DNA from 3 places in the Ensifer sp. ENS07 genome. Region 2 is predicted to be linked to each of the others. Evidence: riboswitches for the same ligand, from Rfam matches in the RefSeq annotation. Region 2 holds a riboswitch; each other region holds the start of a gene.
What was found. Region 2 has a riboswitch for cobalamin ahead of cobU (bifunctional adenosylcobinamide kinase/adenosylcobinamide-phosphate guanylyltransferase). Riboswitches for the same ligand answer to the same signal wherever they lie in the genome.
Positions count from the first base shown of each region.

Region 1: another riboswitch for cobalamin. It lies ahead of IB277_RS14330 (TonB-dependent siderophore receptor); the one in region 2 lies ahead of cobU (bifunctional adenosylcobinamide kinase/adenosylcobinamide-phosphate guanylyltransferase).
Region 3: another riboswitch for cobalamin. It lies ahead of bluB (5,6-dimethylbenzimidazole synthase); the one in region 2 lies ahead of cobU (bifunctional adenosylcobinamide kinase/adenosylcobinamide-phosphate guanylyltransferase).

Region 1 covers NZ_JACVBE010000003.1:367,529-373,785, forward strand. Annotated here, with positions in the region: gene IB277_RS14320 (dicarboxylate/amino acid:cation symporter) at 1-174, shown strand, start outside; gene IB277_RS14325 (LysR family transcriptional regulator) at 563-1,423, opposite strand; cobalamin riboswitch at 1,742-1,936, shown strand; gene IB277_RS14330 (TonB-dependent siderophore receptor) at 2,122-4,017, shown strand; gene IB277_RS38035 (hypothetical protein) at 4,088-6,175, opposite strand.
Region 2 covers NZ_JACVBE010000002.1:354,901-361,157, reverse strand. Annotated here, with positions in the region: gene IB277_RS08800 (ABC transporter substrate-binding protein) at 1-680, opposite strand, end outside; gene IB277_RS08795 (hypothetical protein) at 1,464-1,607, opposite strand; gene IB277_RS08790 (cobyric acid synthase) at 1,858-3,315, shown strand; gene IB277_RS08785 (cation transporter) at 3,354-3,935, opposite strand; cobalamin riboswitch at 4,138-4,596, shown strand; gene cobU (bifunctional adenosylcobinamide kinase/adenosylcobinamide-phosphate guanylyltransferase) at 4,731-5,255, shown strand; gene cobW (cobalamin biosynthesis protein CobW) at 5,259-6,257, shown strand, end outside.
Region 3 covers NZ_JACVBE010000002.1:186,032-192,288, reverse strand. Annotated here, with positions in the region: gene IB277_RS08005 (LacI family DNA-binding transcriptional regulator) at 1-361, opposite strand, end outside; gene IB277_RS08000 (phytanoyl-CoA dioxygenase family protein) at 465-1,658, shown strand; gene IB277_RS07995 (SDR family oxidoreductase) at 1,747-2,559, shown strand; cobalamin riboswitch at 2,656-2,868, shown strand; gene bluB (5,6-dimethylbenzimidazole synthase) at 2,914-3,609, shown strand; gene IB277_RS07985 (DUF2865 domain-containing protein) at 3,622-4,692, opposite strand; gene IB277_RS07980 (acyl-homoserine-lactone synthase) at 4,857-5,501, opposite strand; gene IB277_RS07975 (LuxR family transcriptional regulator) at 5,642-6,257, opposite strand, start outside.

The DNA.
Region 1 (6,257 bases), on a different contig from region 2:
GTTCCCTCAGTCCCCGTGGCCGGCATGGCATTGATACTGGGAGTAGACCGTTTTATGTCGGAATGCCGCGCGCTGACAAATCTCATCGGCAATGCGGTGGCGACTATTGTCATCGCCCGTTGGGAGCGGGAGCTGGATGCCGTTGAATTGCAAGCTGCGCTTTCGGGTCAATAAGACGCGGTGTTACGCAGCGTACCCGGCTACACCTGCTGGCCCTTTTGCGAAAGGCGTAAGAACAGCGTGCGCAATCTTCCGTAAATTCCTGTCGATGCAAACTGATGTATAGATTATGAAACTTCGCAGCTGAGTTATCATTTAGTCTTAGTAAGACTAGGTGATGACAATGCGCAGATATCCAAAAGAAAATAAAGCCGGATCGTCTGCGGGTTTTGTCGTTGTAATAATAATTGCTCAGCTTCTCATCGTAGGTGCTTTGGCTTTTACCGATGCGGTCGACCAGCCCCACTCCGCCCGGATCTTCCTGCCAGGAACGCAGTCGAATGGTATAACCGGCCATCCCATGACGCGACGGATGGGAGAGTTGGCCTTCAGCAGGACCGGCTCATAAGCCTTCTCTCGGCGTAACGCTTTTGAGCGCATCGACAGCTGTGTCAATAAGTGACTCGTGTCTGCGGTGTCTCTGCGTCACGACGTAAACCGGCTGCTTAATCTCCGGCGCGCCTTCTACAAGACGCACTGACATGCCGGACCCGGACAAGGTTTCGACGGTCTGGTGCGGGAGATACGTAGTTCCACCACGCCGTTTCAGAATGCCGATTGCATGGTCCTCGTGATCCACGGCGATAGCAGATCGAGTGAGCCCCGGTAGCAGCTCGGTGTGCATCCGCTCGAAATATGTCGTGTATCTAGCGCGGATATAACTTCTCGAAGTCACATCGGAAAGCCTGTCGAACTCCGTCGACACCATCTGAAATTTTTCGACGCCGGTCTCCTCGATGCTAAGGTCCGGCAAGCATTTGGGCGAAAATACAATGCCGATATCAATCCTGCCACCGGAGAGATCCGCCATGACGGTGGACGAGTGGCCAGAATGCAGTACCAATTCCAGTCGTTCGTTGATGATGTGCAACTCCTCGATCCAGTCCAGAACGAGCGTCCCTATCGAGCTTAGCGGCCCTGAGATGCGTAGAGGGCCATCATAGTGTTCCAGGCCTCCGATATCGTGCTGCGCATGCGCCCAGCCCGCTTTGATGGCGCGAGCGTGTTTCTCGAACCTGATACCGGCCGAAGTCGGAACTGCACCCGCTCGCCCGCGGTGAAATAGTTGGGCGCCCACGGCTCGCTCTAGTGTCTTAATGCGGCCACTTACGGCCGGCTGCGTTGTTTCAAGTCGCTCTGATGTGCGCCGGAAATTGCCTGTCTCAAGCAAGTCCAGGAAGGTATCGAGAAGGTCGAGGTTCATGGTGTGATCGCAATTGTGGTTGATCCGTTGCCCGTCGGCCAAGCAGATTTCGCCGGTTTCTGGTTTTCCAACCGGTCAGTATCTAGCGACACGGTTAACGACGGCGCCCAGCCTACGCAGGAGAGGAATATCGTGCCTCGTCGCGTGAGGGTGTTGGTCCGCGTTCTCGCAAGGAGCAACAAACTTTCCGGGCGCAGCCGATCCTATATCGAAGACGCGGCAAATTGCAAGATGTATGCGCAGGAATGTATGCTTAAAGAGCGTGCACGTATGGAAAAACTAGCCATACACTCTTGTCGCGACTCGTCGCCGACTTTATTGGTCGGCTACGGCACAGGTTCCGCATGACGGATGAAAAGGGAACGTGGTGAGGCATAGTCGATGTCAATCCCACGGCTGCCCCCGCAACTGTAACCGCCGAGCTTGTCTCATCAGCCCACTGCGTCAAGCGGGAAGGGCGAGACTGGCGGGGACGCGGAAGTCAGGAGACCTGCCTGTGTTGGTCACCCATGCAAGGATACGGGGAGTGTCCGAGCGCGGCCGCCCGTAGCGGTGACATTGTCGAAGATGTTGCCGTGTTGAAGGACGGTCGATGGGAACGGTTGTTACCATTGTCACTTCTTTTCTGCGGAGGAAAGCCGTGCAGGTCAGGCCCTGCCTGAAGGGAGATTATGAGGATTTTTCTGACCGGAGCTGCGATGCTCCTCATCGCCGCATGGGAGCCGAGCTTTGCTCGGGATGCTAACCAGGCGGACGAGCCGACAGAGCTCGAAGCGATTGTCGTTACGGACGGATTGACTCCCGTGGAGCTCGAGAAATCCGGGCGTGCCGTCACCGTGATCTCGGGGGAGGAGATGGAGAAGCATCAGGTCCGCTATGTCGCGGATGCGCTACGCCTTGTGCCGGGATTTGCAGTATCTCGCACGGGCTCCTCAGGTGGCTTAACGCAGGTACGTGTGCGCGGCGCGGAGGGCAATCAACTGCTGGTGATCATTGATGGCGTGGTCGCCAACGACGTTGGGCAGGGTGAATTCGACTTCGGAGGCCTGGTTACCGACGACATAAAACGCATCGAAATTCTGCGCGGGCCGCAAAGCGCGTTCTGGGGGGCTAATGCCATGTCAGGCGTGATCAACATCGTCACCAAGCGCGGCGAGCGCGATTCCGTTCGGTCTACTGCGCGCACGGAAATCGGCAGCAACGCTTCGGTCACATCGACAATCTCCGCCGGCGGGGGCCGTGACACCTATGACTATTGGCTATCCGGCACCGTTATGCACACGGACGGCTTCAACATTTCGGGTGCGGGTGACGAAGAGGACGGCGGCAGGAATGGTACGTTAAACGGCAAGTTCACAATCGATCTCTCGCCGGATACGACTATGGAGGGCACGGTTCGGGGCGTAAATCGTCGCAGCGAGAGTGACCCGCAAGACTGGGACACCGCGATGACCTACGACGCGGACGACTACACCAAGAACCAGGAACTCTTCGGGTCGGTTGGGATCACCAATTCGTCCCTGGACGACGCGCTGGCACAGAAGATCCTTTTCTCGGGCACCGATATCTATCAATCCAGGCACTCCGACGAATACGGAAACAGTTCGGACGACGGAAACCGTTATAGGGGCAGCTATCAAGCGTCCTATCGTTTCGACGATACGGACCAGGTGATCCAACAAGTGACCGGCGGTTACGCATGGCAATTCGAAAGGTTTTCACCCTCCCATTTGGAGGAGACTTTTCGACGGGACGCGCAATCCCTTATTGGCGAGTATCGGGTAGAGTTCTTTGATCAAGTCCACCTAAACTTCGGTGCGAGGCAGGACTGGAACAGCGGTTTCAGTGATACGGGAACCTGGACTGCAAGCGCGGCGTGGCAAATCCCGAGCAGCGACATGCGGCTTCATGCCTCAGTCGGAACCGGCGTTACCAACCCGACGTTCTATGAACAGTTCGGCTATTTTCCCGGAGGATTCATCGGTAATCCAAATTTGCAGCCGGAACGGAGCCTCGGATACGACATCGGGGTTGAGAAAAGCTTCAATGAGGGGGGCCTCGTAGTAGACCTTACCTACTTCAACCAAAATCTGGAGAACGAGATCGCCACTGTCTACGACGCGGATTTCATCGCGCGGCCGATCAACCGCGACGGCGAAAGCCTCCGCCAAGGCATGGAGGTTTCGGCGACCTTCGATTTCTTCAACGGCGTCACGATGACCGCATCTTATACGTACACCGACGCGACCGAACAGACAGCCGCCACCGGGCCGCGTCTCGCTGAAGCCCGTCGCCCCCGCCACATCGGTTCGGTCAAAGCGGACTACGTTTTTTATGACGACCGCGCGAGGGTCTTCGCCGAGGCAGTATTCAATGGCAGGACTGTCGACACGGTTTTTGCGACCGCTGTACCCCCGCGGGTGACGATGGCTGGCTATTCGCTTTTGAACGTCGGCGGCAGCCTGAAAATCAACGACACCTTGGAAATGTTTGGTCGCGTCGACAATCTGTTCGACCGAGACTACCGGGAAGTCTATGGCTTCAAGTCGTCGCCCGGTCTGACTGCTTTCGCCGGATTGTCGGCTTCATTCTGACTTACGAAAAGGCAAAGGGCAAAGAGGCGGCGGACAGACTGCCTCCTATGTCGACACGTGCGGTGGCAGACTATTCTGCGAAATACTTTTTCGCCGTAACCCGCAAGCGGTCGCTGTGATCGTAAATTTGGTCAAGCGAGTCGATAATCAACCGTTCCTCGGACTCACCGTCAAAGAGCCCGATGTATTTGACCGAGCGGTTGAAATGTAGCCTCGCGAGCGGCTTTCGATTGTTATTGTCGATAAGAATGCCACAATAGGATTTCTGGTCGCGCATCACCACTCGTTTCGACGAGATCGTATCGCGCACGATCGCCTTCACAATCATGTATCCCTCGCGCTCCTCCTCTGTCGTCACGACTTCGGGTTCCTCCTCAACGGGCTCGTCAATTTTTTCGATGACTTCCTCCGTGTCCGCGAGTGCGCTCGAAAGGCGGTTCTTGACCGGGACCATGATCACATCTCGGAATGCGGTTCGCACGACTCCCGTCAACATCTTTTTAACCTGCGCGGTAATCCGGCCCTCGTAGACAGAACCAGCAACAAGGCGTACGAAGTCCTCGGAAGGCTCTTCTATCAGTTTTGAAATGACTTGTTTGACGCCAGAGGTGTATTTCAGGCGCTCGGCGGTCGCCAGGATGGCGGATACGTCAAACGAAGCTTTTTCGGCTATTCGGATTTTCGTGTGGAGAGCCGGGGAGGGCACACGTCCACATTGAGCGAAAATCCGAACTGCTGCGTCCGGCCTGGCAGGTGTCAGCCGGAACAGAAGTCCCGGACGCTGACGTCTGGCAAGGCGGACGACCGCATGCCCACAGAACATGTGCGTCCCGTGGACATCGGAACCCCGTGCGCCGAGCGGCACGTCGGGGTGCGGGCGGCGGTAGCCAATCTTCGCCGCTTTGATTGTCCGATGAACGTCTTGCCATGAGCCGAGTTCGGCGGGCACCTTCCCATTCTTCCATAGACGGGAAACGCACCCTTCCTCAAGCGCTGGCAGGACGTCCTTCATTCCAGCCAGACGGACAATGCCCCGTCTGGCGATCTCTGTTGCCGACGCGCAGGCGTCGGGGGCTTCGTATGCGAGGTTTCCGATGGTCGAGGAATACCCCGCCCAGACCTCAAGGACATCGATCCCGGCAAGCCGGGCGCGACGCTGCAGCATCTGCACGAACACCGTTCTTGCCCAGCAATTCAACAGCCTGTTGAGGGTGCGGTTCTTGCCGCTCGACCGCAACGTGCCGAGCCCTTTTTCCAGCACGATCGTGCCGCAGCGGTGCTTGCGCGCCATCGAGATGGCGCGGTCGCAGACCGCCGCCAGCGTCTCGCGCACCAGTTCGGCGGAAGCATTCTTCGGCATATCGAGCTTCACCAGGGCATGCTCGAGCAGCCTGGTTTTACCCACCGATCCCTGATCTTCGGTGTTCGATGCCGCGGCCAGGCCGATCCAGTTGGGATTGAGGTCGATGCCGAGGCAGCGGCCTTTGATCGGCACCACCGGACGCCGCCGCTGCGGGTGGTTCGGCAGATCCGTCGGATCGAAGGTCACGCTGACATGCGTGTCGGAGATCGAGAAGGTGACGTTGATGCGGTCGGCTTCGTCCTTCTGAGCACATATCGCGGTCAGTTGCCGCATGATGATGCCGCGGTTTCCGGTCATGCGTGCGAGATGAAGAGCGGCCGTGCGCGTCACCGTCTTTCCCGAGCGGCCGCCGCTCTCCTTGCGGCCGATTTTGACGACAACCGCCGTCTCGTCGATCAGATGGATATTCTGGTTTCCGCGCGCTTTCTGGCGATCGCCGAAGCTGACGAACGGGTGCAGTCTCTTGCGCTTCCATTCGTCCGGCGAAATCAGACCCTTGCGTCGGCGCTCAAGTTCGGTTCGCCCGCCGAAGACCGCCGTACCACCAGGCGTCAGCTTGCGTTTCCAAATGCCAAGCTTCGTCGCACAGTGGATCGCCCAGCTGTCGAGCAGACCTTCGTGGGCGAAGCGCGTCTTAACCAGGTTGCGCAAGTCCATTTCCTTCGGCGTTGAACCATCGGCGTGCAAACCATTCGCATAGGCCGTTCGGATCGCAGCCGACTGCACCCGACGAAGGTCGCCGAGAAACGCGCGGTCCTCGTCTGAGCAGCGATATGGAATGGAGATGGTCTGCAAGGAAACATGATCGAGCCAATGCTTCTATGAGACCGCGGAAACTTGGTCGCCGTCAAACGCCGGCGAAAATCAATTAAACAAT
Region 2 (6,257 bases):
AAGGAGAGGCGGGTCATCTCGTATTTGCCGAGGATGGCGGTCGGTGCCCAGTAGTAGCCGAGCCAGCCGGTCTTCTTTTCGAACGCGTTGGCGATCGAGCCGTCGAGGCCGGCAGCCGAGCCGGTATCAACCAGCAGGAAGCCGTCCTTCTCCGCGTTCAGCGCGCGATAGAGATTGGCGGTCGAGACCTGGCAGTTCCAGCCGGACGGGCAATTGTGAACGGCGGCCTTCGACGAGTCTTCCGGTGCCGGGAAGAGTTCCGGGTGCTTCAGCGCGTCCTGCACCGTCTTGATGTCCGGGTGCGCGTCGGCGAGGAATTTCGGGATCCACCATCCTTCGACGCCGCCTTCGCTCAGGATCTTGGCGGCTTCGATGAGACGGCCTTCCTTGATCGCAGCGTCGAGCGGCGTGCGCACGGCGTTGACCCAGAGTTCCGGCGCCATGTCGGGCTGCGCCTTTTCGTTCATGGAAGCGAAGGTCGGCATGGTGTCGCCGGTGACCAGCGTCACCGTGCAGCCGTAGCCGTTCTCCAGAATGAACTTGTCCACCTGGGCGGCGACGCCGGCAGAAGCCCAGTTCATTTCGGCAATGCTGACTTCACCGCATTCCGCGGCCTGCGCGGAACCCGCCATGGCATAGAGGCCAGCGGCGAGAATGGTGGAAGCGAGGAGTTTCTTCATGTTGCAAGACCTCCCAGTCTTATTTTGCAGCCAAGATCCAAACGGGAATCCACGGCGGACGCGACATCCTCCGTCACCCGAAACAACGATGCAGCCGGGGGTTCGGCATCAAACAAGCCAAGGTTCACCCTTGCTGCGGACGGTGCGGGAGTTCGTATTCAGCCCTGGCCGCGGAACCCTGTCGCCAGCCAATCTCCTCTTATACCGCAAACCAAGCCTAAGGTTTCTCGCTGAGAAATCAACCTCTTCAATCGGTTGACCGGGAAGGACGGGGTCTCGTGCGTTCTGTCTGCGACATCGCCGAAGCGCGTATTTTGTGCGTGAGAGACCCCGAATTTAAGCAATAGCGACAATTCTTGCCGCAAAAAATGGCGCTGGGCGCCACGGACCTCAGAACCCTGTCGAGATCCTGACGTTTCCTGTCGTGATTGCGTCACGCCAAATGGCGCGCATGTCGCGAAAAATTTACAAAAAAGTCCGGAATTCATCTTTGGTTAAATCCTCACTAACCATCCGGTAACGATGTCCAGCTAATTGTTCTTCTCGCGGCGGGGGACTGCCGCCGGTCCGGATCAGGTTTGTGCGTCCCGGACTTTGAGCGAACCTTCGGTGTGTTTTTCCGAAGTGACCAGGCGTTTTTTGGCGGCCGCATCCCTCTTGAAGAGGTTGATGCGGCCTTCGCATTTCAGGGCCAATGCCGGACATAAAAAAACCGCCCCGGAGGGGCGGTGGAGGAGGCTCTGGGAGGAGAGCTCGAAGGGGCTTCCGCCCCGATCGCTGGCGTTAGCCGACGTTCGACGTGCGGATGACGCCGAGCGGGCCGAAGGGCGCGTCGACGACGAGGTTGCGTACGCGCGACTGGCTGGACGGAACCTTCGAGTTCCAGGCGATCTGAACGAAATTGGGCTTGCTGAAAATATACAGCATGGACATGAACCTTGAGAGGCCGGAGGCCTATCCTCCGGGGCGTGTTGCTATGCCGCTGATATAGGAGTGCGCTGCAAAAAATTGAATGCCAAACTCGCCACGCCATGTCGCATTCTGGCTATCGGCCGCGACATTTTCGACAAGCCTTGCGAAAGCGCGAAACAATGCGTGAAAGGGCTTTGTCAATTGCGGCGAAATCGTGTCGAAACAGACCTTTGCCGCTGCCCGTTTCAGTGTTACCGATGGCCGCATGACACGCAGGATCATGTTGCAGGGAACCGGCTCGGATGTCGGAAAATCGGTATTGGTGGCGGGGCTCTGCCGGCTTGCCGCCAATCAGGGCCTGAAGGTCCGGCCGTTCAAGCCGCAGAACATGTCGAACAACGCCGCCGTTTCCGACGACGGCGGCGAGATCGGCCGCGCGCAATGGCTGCAGGCGCTGGCCGCGCGCGTGTCGTCGTCGGTGCACATGAACCCGGTGCTCCTGAAGCCGCAGTCGGACGTGGGCAGCCAGATCGTCGTTCAGGGCAAGGTCGCCGGGCAGGCTAGGGGGCGGGAATATCAGGCGCTCAAGCCCAAGCTGCTGGGCGCCGTCATGGAGAGTTTCGAACAAATATCGGCCGGTGCCGATCTCGTGGTGGTCGAAGGCGCCGGCTCGCCGGCCGAAATCAACCTCAGGCCCGGCGACATCGCCAATATGGGCTTTGCGACACGGGCCGACGTGCCGGTCGTGCTGGTCGGCGACATCGACCGCGGCGGGGTGATCGCCTCGCTGGTCGGCACGCATGCGATCCTGCCCGAGGAAGACCGGCGCATGGTGACCGGCTATCTCATCAACAAGTTCCGCGGCGACGTCACGCTGTTCGACGACGGCATTGCCGCCATCGGCGGCTACACCGGCTGGCCCTGCTTCGGCGTCGTGCCGTGGTTGAAGGCGGCGGCACGCCTGCCTGCCGAAGATTCCGTCGTACTGGAGAAGCTGACGCGCGGCGAGGGGCGGGCGCTGAAGGTTGCCGTCCCGGTGCTGTCGCGCATCGCCAATTTCGACGACCTCGATCCGCTCGCCGCCGAACCGGAGATTGATCTCGTCTTCGTGCGGCCTGGCAGTCCCATTCCGGCAGACGCTGGCCTCGTCGTCATTCCCGGGTCGAAGTCGACCATCGGCGACCTCATCGATTTCCGTGCGCAAGGGTGGGACCGTGACCTCGAACGTCATGTGCGCCGGGGCGGCCGGGTCATCGGCATCTGCGGCGGCTACCAGATGCTCGGCCGGCGCGTCACCGATCCGCTCGGCATCGAGGGCGGCGAACGTGCGGTCGAGGGTCTCGGGCTGCTCGAGGTCGAGACCGAGATGGCGCCGGAAAAGACGGTGCGCAACAGCCGCGCCTGGTCGCTGGAGCATGATGTGGCGCTCGAAGGCTACGAAATCCATCTTGGCAAGACGCAAGGTGCGGACTGTGGCCGGCCGTCGGTGCGCATCGACAATCGCGCCGACGGCGCCCTTTCGGCCGATGGCCGCGTGATGGGCACCTACCTGCATGGGCTCTTCACCAGCGACGCCTATCGCGGCGCGCTGCTCAAGAGTTTCGGCATCGAAGGCGGCGCCAACAACTACCGCCAATCGGTCGATGCGGCGCTCGACGATGTCGCGAACGAGCTGGAGGCTGTGCTCGATCGTCGCTGGCTGGACGAGTTGCTCAGGCACTAGGGACGCGGCAAGGGTCAGCCAGCAGGTCCCCGGGGGAACTACGCTGCGACATCGTGCTCCTCGCTTGCGGCTTCCCAGACTTCCCGCGCGGCATCCAGGTTCATCAGGGCAATCCCCAAGCCGACAATCAGGTCCGGCCAGGCCGACTGCCACAGGTAGGCTGTCGCCAGACCCGCGGCGATGATGGCCACATTGGCGAAGGCATCGTTGCGGGCCGAGAGAAATGCTGCCAGCGTGAGGCTGCCGCTCGTGTGACGGTAGGCGACGAGCAGATAGGCGCAGAAGAGGTTGACCACCAGCGCCCCAAGTCCGGTCAGGGACAGGGCAAAGGGCTCTGGCGGGACCGGATCCATGAACTTCGCCCAGGCCGTCCAAAGGAAGGCCAGCGCCGGTACCAGCAGAATGAACGCCATCGCCAGGCCGACTCGCGCGCGGGTTCGCGTCGTCCAGGCCAGAGCAAAGAAAATCAGCATGTTGACGGAGGCGTCTTCGAGCAAGTCGACGCTGTCGGCCATGAGGGACGCCGAGCCGATGGAAAGCGCGACAAGGAGTTCGACCCCGAAATAGCCGAGGTTCAACAGGGAGACGATGAGGACGACGCGGCGCAGGTCGGTATCCACTCGAAAAGTTCCTTTTCTGGCGAGATTCGCCCCCGGCACTTTGACACACGTGTTAGCAGCAGGTTGCTATCCATAGCATTAGGTTTCGACATCGGTTCCGCTCACACCGCCGTCGTGCCTGACGCCCGACAAATCGTCGCGTGGCGCAACTCGGCCGGGGAGGCGTCGCATGCGTCGATTGACTTTGGGCTGCCCGCTTCCTAATCATCAGGTGTTGGATGGTTCCCCCTTGTCGTGGCGATCTGGGGGGATAATTGGGAATGTGACGGATGGACCCAAATCGGGCATCCTTATCGCAGCCGACCCCGCGACTGTAGAACGGTCAGGGTTCGCCATCGGGTTTGGTGCCGGGCTGTCGGCCGGTTGCACGGGCAATCGGGGCAGGTCGGGGATCAAGCCGGAAAAGCCACTGGCGTGGCATCGTGATCAGCCGGGTTTGGACGCCTCTTCTTCTACGAATCGTCCGCCTTTCACGATGTCCCTCACAGCACCCATGCGTCGGAGACGACGCGCAAAGGTTCGCTGTGGCACCGGAAAGACGCCGGGAAGGTGAGGCGGGCCGCTCGGGCCCTGACATCGGAACCTTGCCCTTTAAGGGCGAGGCGATGTTCGGCCCGTGACGCCGTGAGCCAGGAGACCTGCCATCCGGCATGGGCATTCCGCCCGAGGGGACTTTTGTCTCCAACGCCATCACGGAGGTTGTTTTGGCTCGCAGATGTTTTCAAGAACGCGCCCGTGGCGCGTCCGATGGCTTTTGCCACCGACGGCTGATTTGGGAATGTTGAGGCAGCCACGATGAGCAGTCTCAGCGCCGGGCCCGTGCTGGTCCTTGGCGGCGCCCGTTCCGGCAAGTCCAGCTTTTCCGAGAGGCTCGTCGAAGCGTCCGGCTTCACCATGCATTATGTCGCCACGGGCCGCGCCTGGGACGACGAAATGCGCGAGCGCATCGACCATCACCGGACGCGCCGCGGCGAGGGCTGGACGACGCATGAGGAGCCGCTCGATCTCGTCGGCATCCTCAGACGCATCGATGATCCCAGCCATGTGGTCCTGATCGACTGCCTGACGCTATGGGTAACCAATCTCATGCTGGAAGAGCGCGACATGACGGCGGAGTTCGCCGCCCTTGTTGCGTATCTGCCTGAGGCGCGGGCGCGCCTCGTCTTTGTTTCCAATGAGGTCGGCCTCGGCATCGTGCCCGAGAACCGCATGGCCCGCGAGTTTCGCGACCATGCCGGCCGGCTTCACCAGATCGTTGCGGAGAAATCCGCTGAAGTTTACTTTGTCGCGGCCGGTTTGCCGCTGAAAATGAAGGGTTGATCCATGACCACTGCGAGAGCCAACCAGGGCAAGATCCCGGCGACCGTCATCACCGGCTTCCTCGGCGCCGGCAAGACGACGATGATCCGCAACCTGCTGCAGAACGCCGACGGCAAGCGCATCGCGCTGATCATCAACGAGTTCGGCGATCTCGGCGTCGACGGCGATGTCTTGAAGGGCTGCGGTGCCGAGGCCTGCACCGAGGACGACATCATCGAGCTTACCAATGGCTGCATCTGCTGCACCGTGGCTGACGATTTCATCCCGACCATGACGAAGCTGCTCGAGCGTGAAAACCGCCCTGACCACATCATCGTCGAAACCTCGGGCCTTGCCCTGCCGCAGCCGCTGATCGCCGCTTTCAACTGGCCGGATATCCGCAGCGAAGTGACCGTCGATGGCGTCGTCACCGTGGTCGACAGCGCCGCCGTTGCCGCTGGCCGCTTTGCCGACGACCACGACAAGGTCGATGCGCTGCGCGTCGAGGACGACAATCTCGATCACGAAAGCCCGATCGAGGAGCTGTTCGAGGATCAACTGACGGCTGCCGATCTCATCGTTCTCAACAAGACCGATCTGATCGATGCCTCCGGCCTCAAGGCCGTGCGCGACGAGGTGTCTTCGCGCACCAGCCGCAAGCCGACGATGATCGAGGCGAAGAACGGCGAAGTCGCCGCTGCCATCCTGCTTGGCCTCGGTGTCGGCACGGAAAGCGATATCGCCAACCGCAAGTCGCATCACGAGATGGAGCACGAGGCAGGTGAGGAGCACGATCACGACGAGTTCGACAGCTTCGTCGTCGAGCTCGGTTCGATCGCCGATCCGGCCGCCTTCATCGATCGCCTGAAGGGCGTAATCGCGGAGCACGACGTTCTGCGCCTCAAGGGTTTTGCAGACGTGCCCGGCAAGCCGATGCGCCTCCTGATCCAGGCGGTCGGCGCCCGCATCGACCAATATTACGACCGCGCCTGGGGCGCTGGCGAAAAGCGCGGTACGCGCCTC
Region 3 (6,257 bases), 170 kb from region 2:
CGTCGGTCCCGCGCAGCCGGATTCGGTCGAGCAGTTGCACGATCTCCTGTGGGCGCATCGTCTCGGCGAAGTGGAACCGGCAGCGAAAGACGGTGGGCGCGAAGGTCATCGCCTCGCTCTCGAAGGCGCGACGCACCGCATCGGTGAAGCGTTGTGGCGACTCCATGACGATATCGATCGCAAACTTGCGCCCCTGGATGTCGAGGCCGGCCTGCTGCTTCTCCAATTCCTCGATGGCTGCGCGAACCCGGGCCTCCGTCTGGCGGCGCACGCCCGGCCGCTCGTTGAGCACGCGATCGACGGTCGCGGTGCTGAGCCCGGCCTGAAAGGCGATGTCCTTGACCAGAAACGGATGGGCCATCGCCTTGCTCTCCTGATGGATTTTTGATGGATTCTTGCTCTATATCATGTTTTGCCGCCGCCTATAGTCGTGTTCATCAGGATGTTCCAGAGGAGGAAACGCGATGAAGACCGACAACAAAGCGCGCCAGCGGATCGACCGCGTCTGGCTCACCGAAGAGGCTTGCGATCTCGAATCGTTCCGGGCGGAAGTCGAACGCCAAACCAGCCTGTCCGACTACCCCCATGCTTCCGGCTGCGAAAAGAATATCCTGATCTATGACAGCGCCGCGCTGATTGCGGCGTGCGGCGATGCCGAGGCGCGGCGTTCTGTTCTGGCGGAGATCTGCGAGGTACTGGCGACCGGGCCTGGCGTGGCGGTTTTCAAGCGCGCCTTTGCCGATACGACAGCAATCGACGTCGCAAGCGGGGTCTTTGACGCTATCATCGAAGAGCAACATCGCAGCAACAGCGGCGGCGGCGATCACTTCGCCAAACCCGGCGCCAATGACCGCATCTGGAACTCGCTGGAAAAGCACTGCCTGAACGCGCCGGAGAATTTCGCCTCCTATTACGGCAATGCCGTCATAGCGCTCGTCAGCGAGGCTTGGCTCGGGCCGAACTACCAGATGACGGCGCAGGTCAATCGCGTCAATCCTGGCGGTGCGGCGCAATCGGCGCACCGGGATTATCACCTCGGCTTCCAGACCGCGGCCGTGATCGAGCAGTATCCGGCGCATGTGCACAAGCTTTCACCGGTGCTGACGCTGCAGGGGGCGGTTGCCCATTGCGACATGCCGCTCGAAAGCGGACCGACGCTGTTCTTGCCCTATAGCCAAACCTATGTGCCGGGCTATCTGGCGCTCAACCGGCCGGAATTCCGCGCCTATTTCGACGCACACCACGTGCAGCTTCCCCTTGAAAAGGGCGACGTTGTCTTCTTCAACCCGGCGCTCTTCCATGCCGCCGGCACCAACCACTCCCGGGATATCCGCCGCGTGGCCAACCTGCTGCAGGTGTCTTCGGCCTTCGGTCGCGCAATGGAAACCGTTGACCGACTGACCATGAGCGCGACGCTCTATCCGGCCTTGCGGGCCTTGCTGGCGGGCGGGACGCTGACGCAGGCGGAAGCGGCCAACGCGATCTCCTCCTGTGCCGAGGGCTATTCGTTCCCCACCAATCTCGACCGGGATCCGCCACTCGGCGGGTTGGCGCCGAAGACGCAGGCGCAGTTGATGCGCGAGGCTCTCACTGCGGGGACGGGCGAACAAGAGTTTCTCTCGGTGCTGGAGGCGCAGGCGAAGCGCAAGCTGAGCTGACGAGCGAGTTACAATTTGACAGGCTCCCGGTGTGTTTCAGCCGGGAGCCGCAGCCGTTTCAAACGATCATTTCCGAGGGAGGAATTCGATGAGTGGACAATTGCAAGGCAAGATCGCCATCGTCACCGGTGGTACGCAGGGACTGGGCGCGACGATTGCTGGCCTTTTCGCCGAGCGCGGCGCTGAAGGCATCGTCATCTGCGGCCGCAACGCCGCCAAGGGGCGGGCGAAGGCCGAGCAGATCGGCAAGGCAAGCGGCGCGAAAGTCGTCTATGTCGAGGCCGATCTGGAAAAAGTAGAGGACGCCCGCAAGGTGGTCGCCGCTTGCGACGCGGAATTCGGACGGGTCGATGCGCTGGTCAACGCCGCAGCTATCACCGACCGTGGCACGATCCTCGACACCACGCCCGAACTCTTCGACCGCATGTTCGCGACCAATGTGCGCGCGCCGTTCTTCCTGATGCAGGAGGCGGTGAAGATCATGCGGCGGGAGAAGACCGAGGGCACGATCGTCAACATCGGCTCGATGTCGGCGATGGCCGGCCAGCCGTTCATTGCCGCCTATTGTTCGTCGAAAGGCGCGCTCGAAACGCTGACCAAAAACACGGCCTATGCGCTTCTTCGCAACCGCATTCGCGTCAACGGGCTGAATATCGGCTGGATGGCGTCCGAAGGCGAAGACCGCATCCAGCGCGAGTTTCATGGCGCGGCTGCCGATTGGCTCGAAAAGGTGGCGGCCGACCAGCCTTTCGGTCGGCTCGTCGATCCGGCTGAAGTGGCGCGGGCCTGCGCCTATCTGTCGTCGGCCGAGTCCGGGCTGATAACCGGATCGGTGATTTGCTTCGATCAGTCGGTCTGGGGCGCCTATGACGACTCGCCGCATCCGGTCGCTCCGCTTTGAGGCGGAGGCAAACGACTAAGCTCGACAGTAGCCGGCGGAAAGTGGCGCGCCATGTCTCGACCGGGTTGGCGCGCTTGTCTTTCTCAAACGGCTGTGCACTTAGTGCCGTCGTCAGGTGTCCGCGAAAGCGGGAGAATCGGGAATCCGGTGTCATTCCGGAACGTGCCCAACGCTGTGACGGGGACGATCGCCTCTAAGAGAGCCTTGAGTTGATTCAAGGTTTTGCCACTGGATCTTCAATCGATCTGGGAAGGCGAGGTGATCGGTTGAACCGAAGTCAGAAGACCGGCCTGGCGAGATAGACCGAACCCCGCGTGGACGGCGGGAGGTTTTCGCATTGTTGGGGATCGAACGATGCTGACTGAACCGAAGGGCGGCCTTGCGGCTGCCGGCGCCTTTTCGCTGCCAGAGCGGGAGGCCGTCTACCGTGCCATCGAGACACGTCGCGACGTGCGCGATGAATTCCTGCCCGCGCCATTGCCGGATGATCTGATCGGGCGCCTGCTGGCCGCTGCGCACAGCGCCCCGTCCGTGGGCTTCATGCAGCCGTGGAACTTCGTGCTGGTGCGGGCGGAAGAAACGCGTGAGCGCGTCTGGCAGGCGTTTCGCCGCGCCAATGACGAGGCCGCGCTGATGTTCGAGGCGGAACAACAGGCCAAGTACCGTGCGCTGAAGCTGGAAGGCATCCGCAAGGCGCCGCTCAGCATCTGTGTCACCTGCGACCGCACGCGCGGCGGTGCCGTCGTACTCGGGCGCACCCACAATCCGCAGATGGACGTCTATTCCACCGTCTGCGCCGTGCAAAACCTCTGGCTTGCGGCGCGGGCCGAAGGGGTGGGCGTCGGCTGGGTGAGCATTTTCCACGAGGCCGAGATCAAGGCGATTCTCGGCATCCCAGATCATATCGAGATCGTTGCCTGGCTCTGCCTCGGCTATGTCGATCGCCTCTATCAGCAGCCGGAACTCGCCGTGAAGGGCTGGCGCCAGCGCCTGCCGCTCGACGAGCTGGTTTTCGAAGACGGATGGGGACGCAGCAAGGAGAAGGCGTAAGGCCTCGTCCGATCAATTCTGGACCGGCTGATAGGCCGGTCCCTTCGGATGCTTGAGGTCGATGGCGGTTTCTTCCTGCGGCAGGTAGGTCGGGCCGACGACGCGAACCTTGTTCTTCGACGGATCGTAAGGCCGCTCTTCGGCCGGCGCCTTGGCGGTATTGCTCGCCGCTTCCGGCTTCTTGGTCTCGATGACGATGATCGACGACTGGTCGTCACCGATCTTCGTTCCGTTTGCCTTCGGTGTGGTCGAGGCGGTCTGGGGTATCTGGCAGCCGCACTGGCCGGGTTTTCCGACGGCGCGGGTGCGATAGGCAAAGGCGTTGGGCATTTCGGTATAGGGACGGCCGGTCACGGCCGAGACCATCTTGTCGCTCTCTTCCGTGTTGAGGTCGTGAAAATAGAGCTCGGTCTCAGCCCCCGGGCAGCGCGCCCGACAGGCCTGCTCGTCGCGCGGGAAATCGGCCGGCGTCGCATCCGAAGAAACCGGGAAAAAGGCGCCGTCGCAGGTGCGCACGCACATGGTTCTGAGCGTGCCGCTATAGTAGCGCTCCTGCGGCGCGTAGCCGTCTTCGCCTCGGCCGAGCATCGGGCCGTAGGCGTCTTCCGGCGGCAGGTCGGCAACGATGTTGCGGTGGCTTTCCGGCACGTCCGGTTCCACGCTTGCGAACTCCTCGCGGTCGCCATAGCAACCGTTGATCTCCAGCGCGGCGAGGATGCGTCGCCGGCTGTCGTCGCTGCCGCCGGCGACGATCTGCTCGCGCTCGGACTTCAGCATGCGCAGATTGTCTTCCATCTCGGCGATCAGGCTGTTGAGGCCGTAGCAAGTGTCGGGGTCGCCGCCGTCGAAGCCAATGGCGTTGCCGCCACTGCAACCCGCGCGGCGGCGGTCGTTCTTTGCTCGCCGCAGCTCGATATTCTGCCGCGAGATCGCGCTTGCGTAGTCGCGCGCATCGGCATTGCTGGCGACGTAGTCAGGCAGTTGCGCGAGCCGCGCGTTCAGTCGGTCGCAGGCCGTCGATGCCAGTGACGGACCGGCACCGATCAGAACCAGAGGCACAAGGGCCGCAGCGACGTGTTTCATGCGCGTGAACACGGGCGAAAGTCTCTTCCTGTTGCCAGGTCGGCGCCGACCTTCTGCGGGTGGCTGCCAGCGGCATTCCTGTTTCGCCTCCATCATAGAGCTTGTCGGTGATCGTGCAACGACAAGCGACGGTTTGCGTTAACAGCGCAGATCGACTGATGCGCTTAGGCGGCGCGGGCGGTTTCCAGCGACATCGGACGTTCGAGCACGGTACCTTCGATGGCAGCGACCGCCTTCATCCGCGTGAGCAGATCCGGCGTTACTTCCCAGGCGACGGCAACCGCGAAAACGGAGCCGATGCGATGCGGTTCGGCGATACGCTCGCCCGGGCATCCCATGCGCCGGAACATGCGCTCCAGGAACACATCCGTCACCGTGACGATGTGGCTGATGCCGGAAGCAAGGCCCAGCTCGCCGACGCCGCACATCAGTTCGGCGGCCGCGACCGTCACCTGGTTCGAGGCGCGGTCCTGCGAGATCTCGGGCTCGATGCAGAAGCGGCTGGATTCCCAGACCGAAGCGCTGCGGATTTCCGGATTATCGCCGAGCAGGATCGGGAAGGTATCGTCCAGCATGTTTGGGCCGAGTGTCGGCAGGAGGCGAAGCGCGCCGCGCAGCCGGCCGGTATCGGGCGCATAGGACAGGACGTAGAGCGGGTTTGCCTGGTCGTAGTTGTCGATTTCCCAGTCGCCTTCGGTCTGCACGTCCCATTTCAGGAAGTCGTGGAAGACGCGCTTGCGCAACCGGAACATGTCGTCGACGGCCGCCGGGTGTTGTGCGCGGGTCTTTCCGTTCAGGATCCTGATCATCGTTTTCTCCATCCGAGTTTGGGGATGGGGCGATGCTGTCAGGCTCGCGGCGGTTGCGTAACTGTCGCTAGCGACAGTTCAAATGCGCGATATTTGCCACTAGATTTCGAGGGGTTTCGGTGGAGGCGTATTGTCGGGTGTCAAACGGAGGGTATCAGAGCGTGTCGTACGGCCTGTGCCACAGCCTGAGTGTTGGAAACGACATTCAGCTTGCGTCGCGCATTGGTCATGAAGAAGCGCACGGTGCGCTCGGAAATGCCGAGGATCGTGGCGATTTCCCAATAGCTCTTGCCGGCGGCGGCCCAGGTCAGGACCTCGGTCTCGCGGCCGGTCAACCGCATCTCTCGGGTCGAAATGCTGCCGGCCATGGCGCCGTGCTCCAGCATGGCGGCATGGAAGAGATTGGCGGCCAGCTGGAAATCGCGCAGGTGATGGCGGCGATAGGTCGTCCATTCGCCGGCTGTCATGTTGACGTTGATTGCGAGCAACGCCATGCGCCCGGCGGGCGAGGGCAATGGCAAGGCGACGCCCTCAGTGGATATGCCGATTTCCTGGGCTGCCTGGAACAACGGTTCGCATTCCGGGAAGCGATGCCGCGCCATCGTCCATTCCACCGGCCGCACGCCGCCAAGCGCCAGCTTCAGGATCGGATCGATCCGGTGAAGGCTGCGGGCATGGTAGATCTCGGCAGCGTAGGCGCCGAAGGTGTGATGCAGCCGGCAAACCTTGAGCTCGTCCGCATAGGGCTCCGCTTCG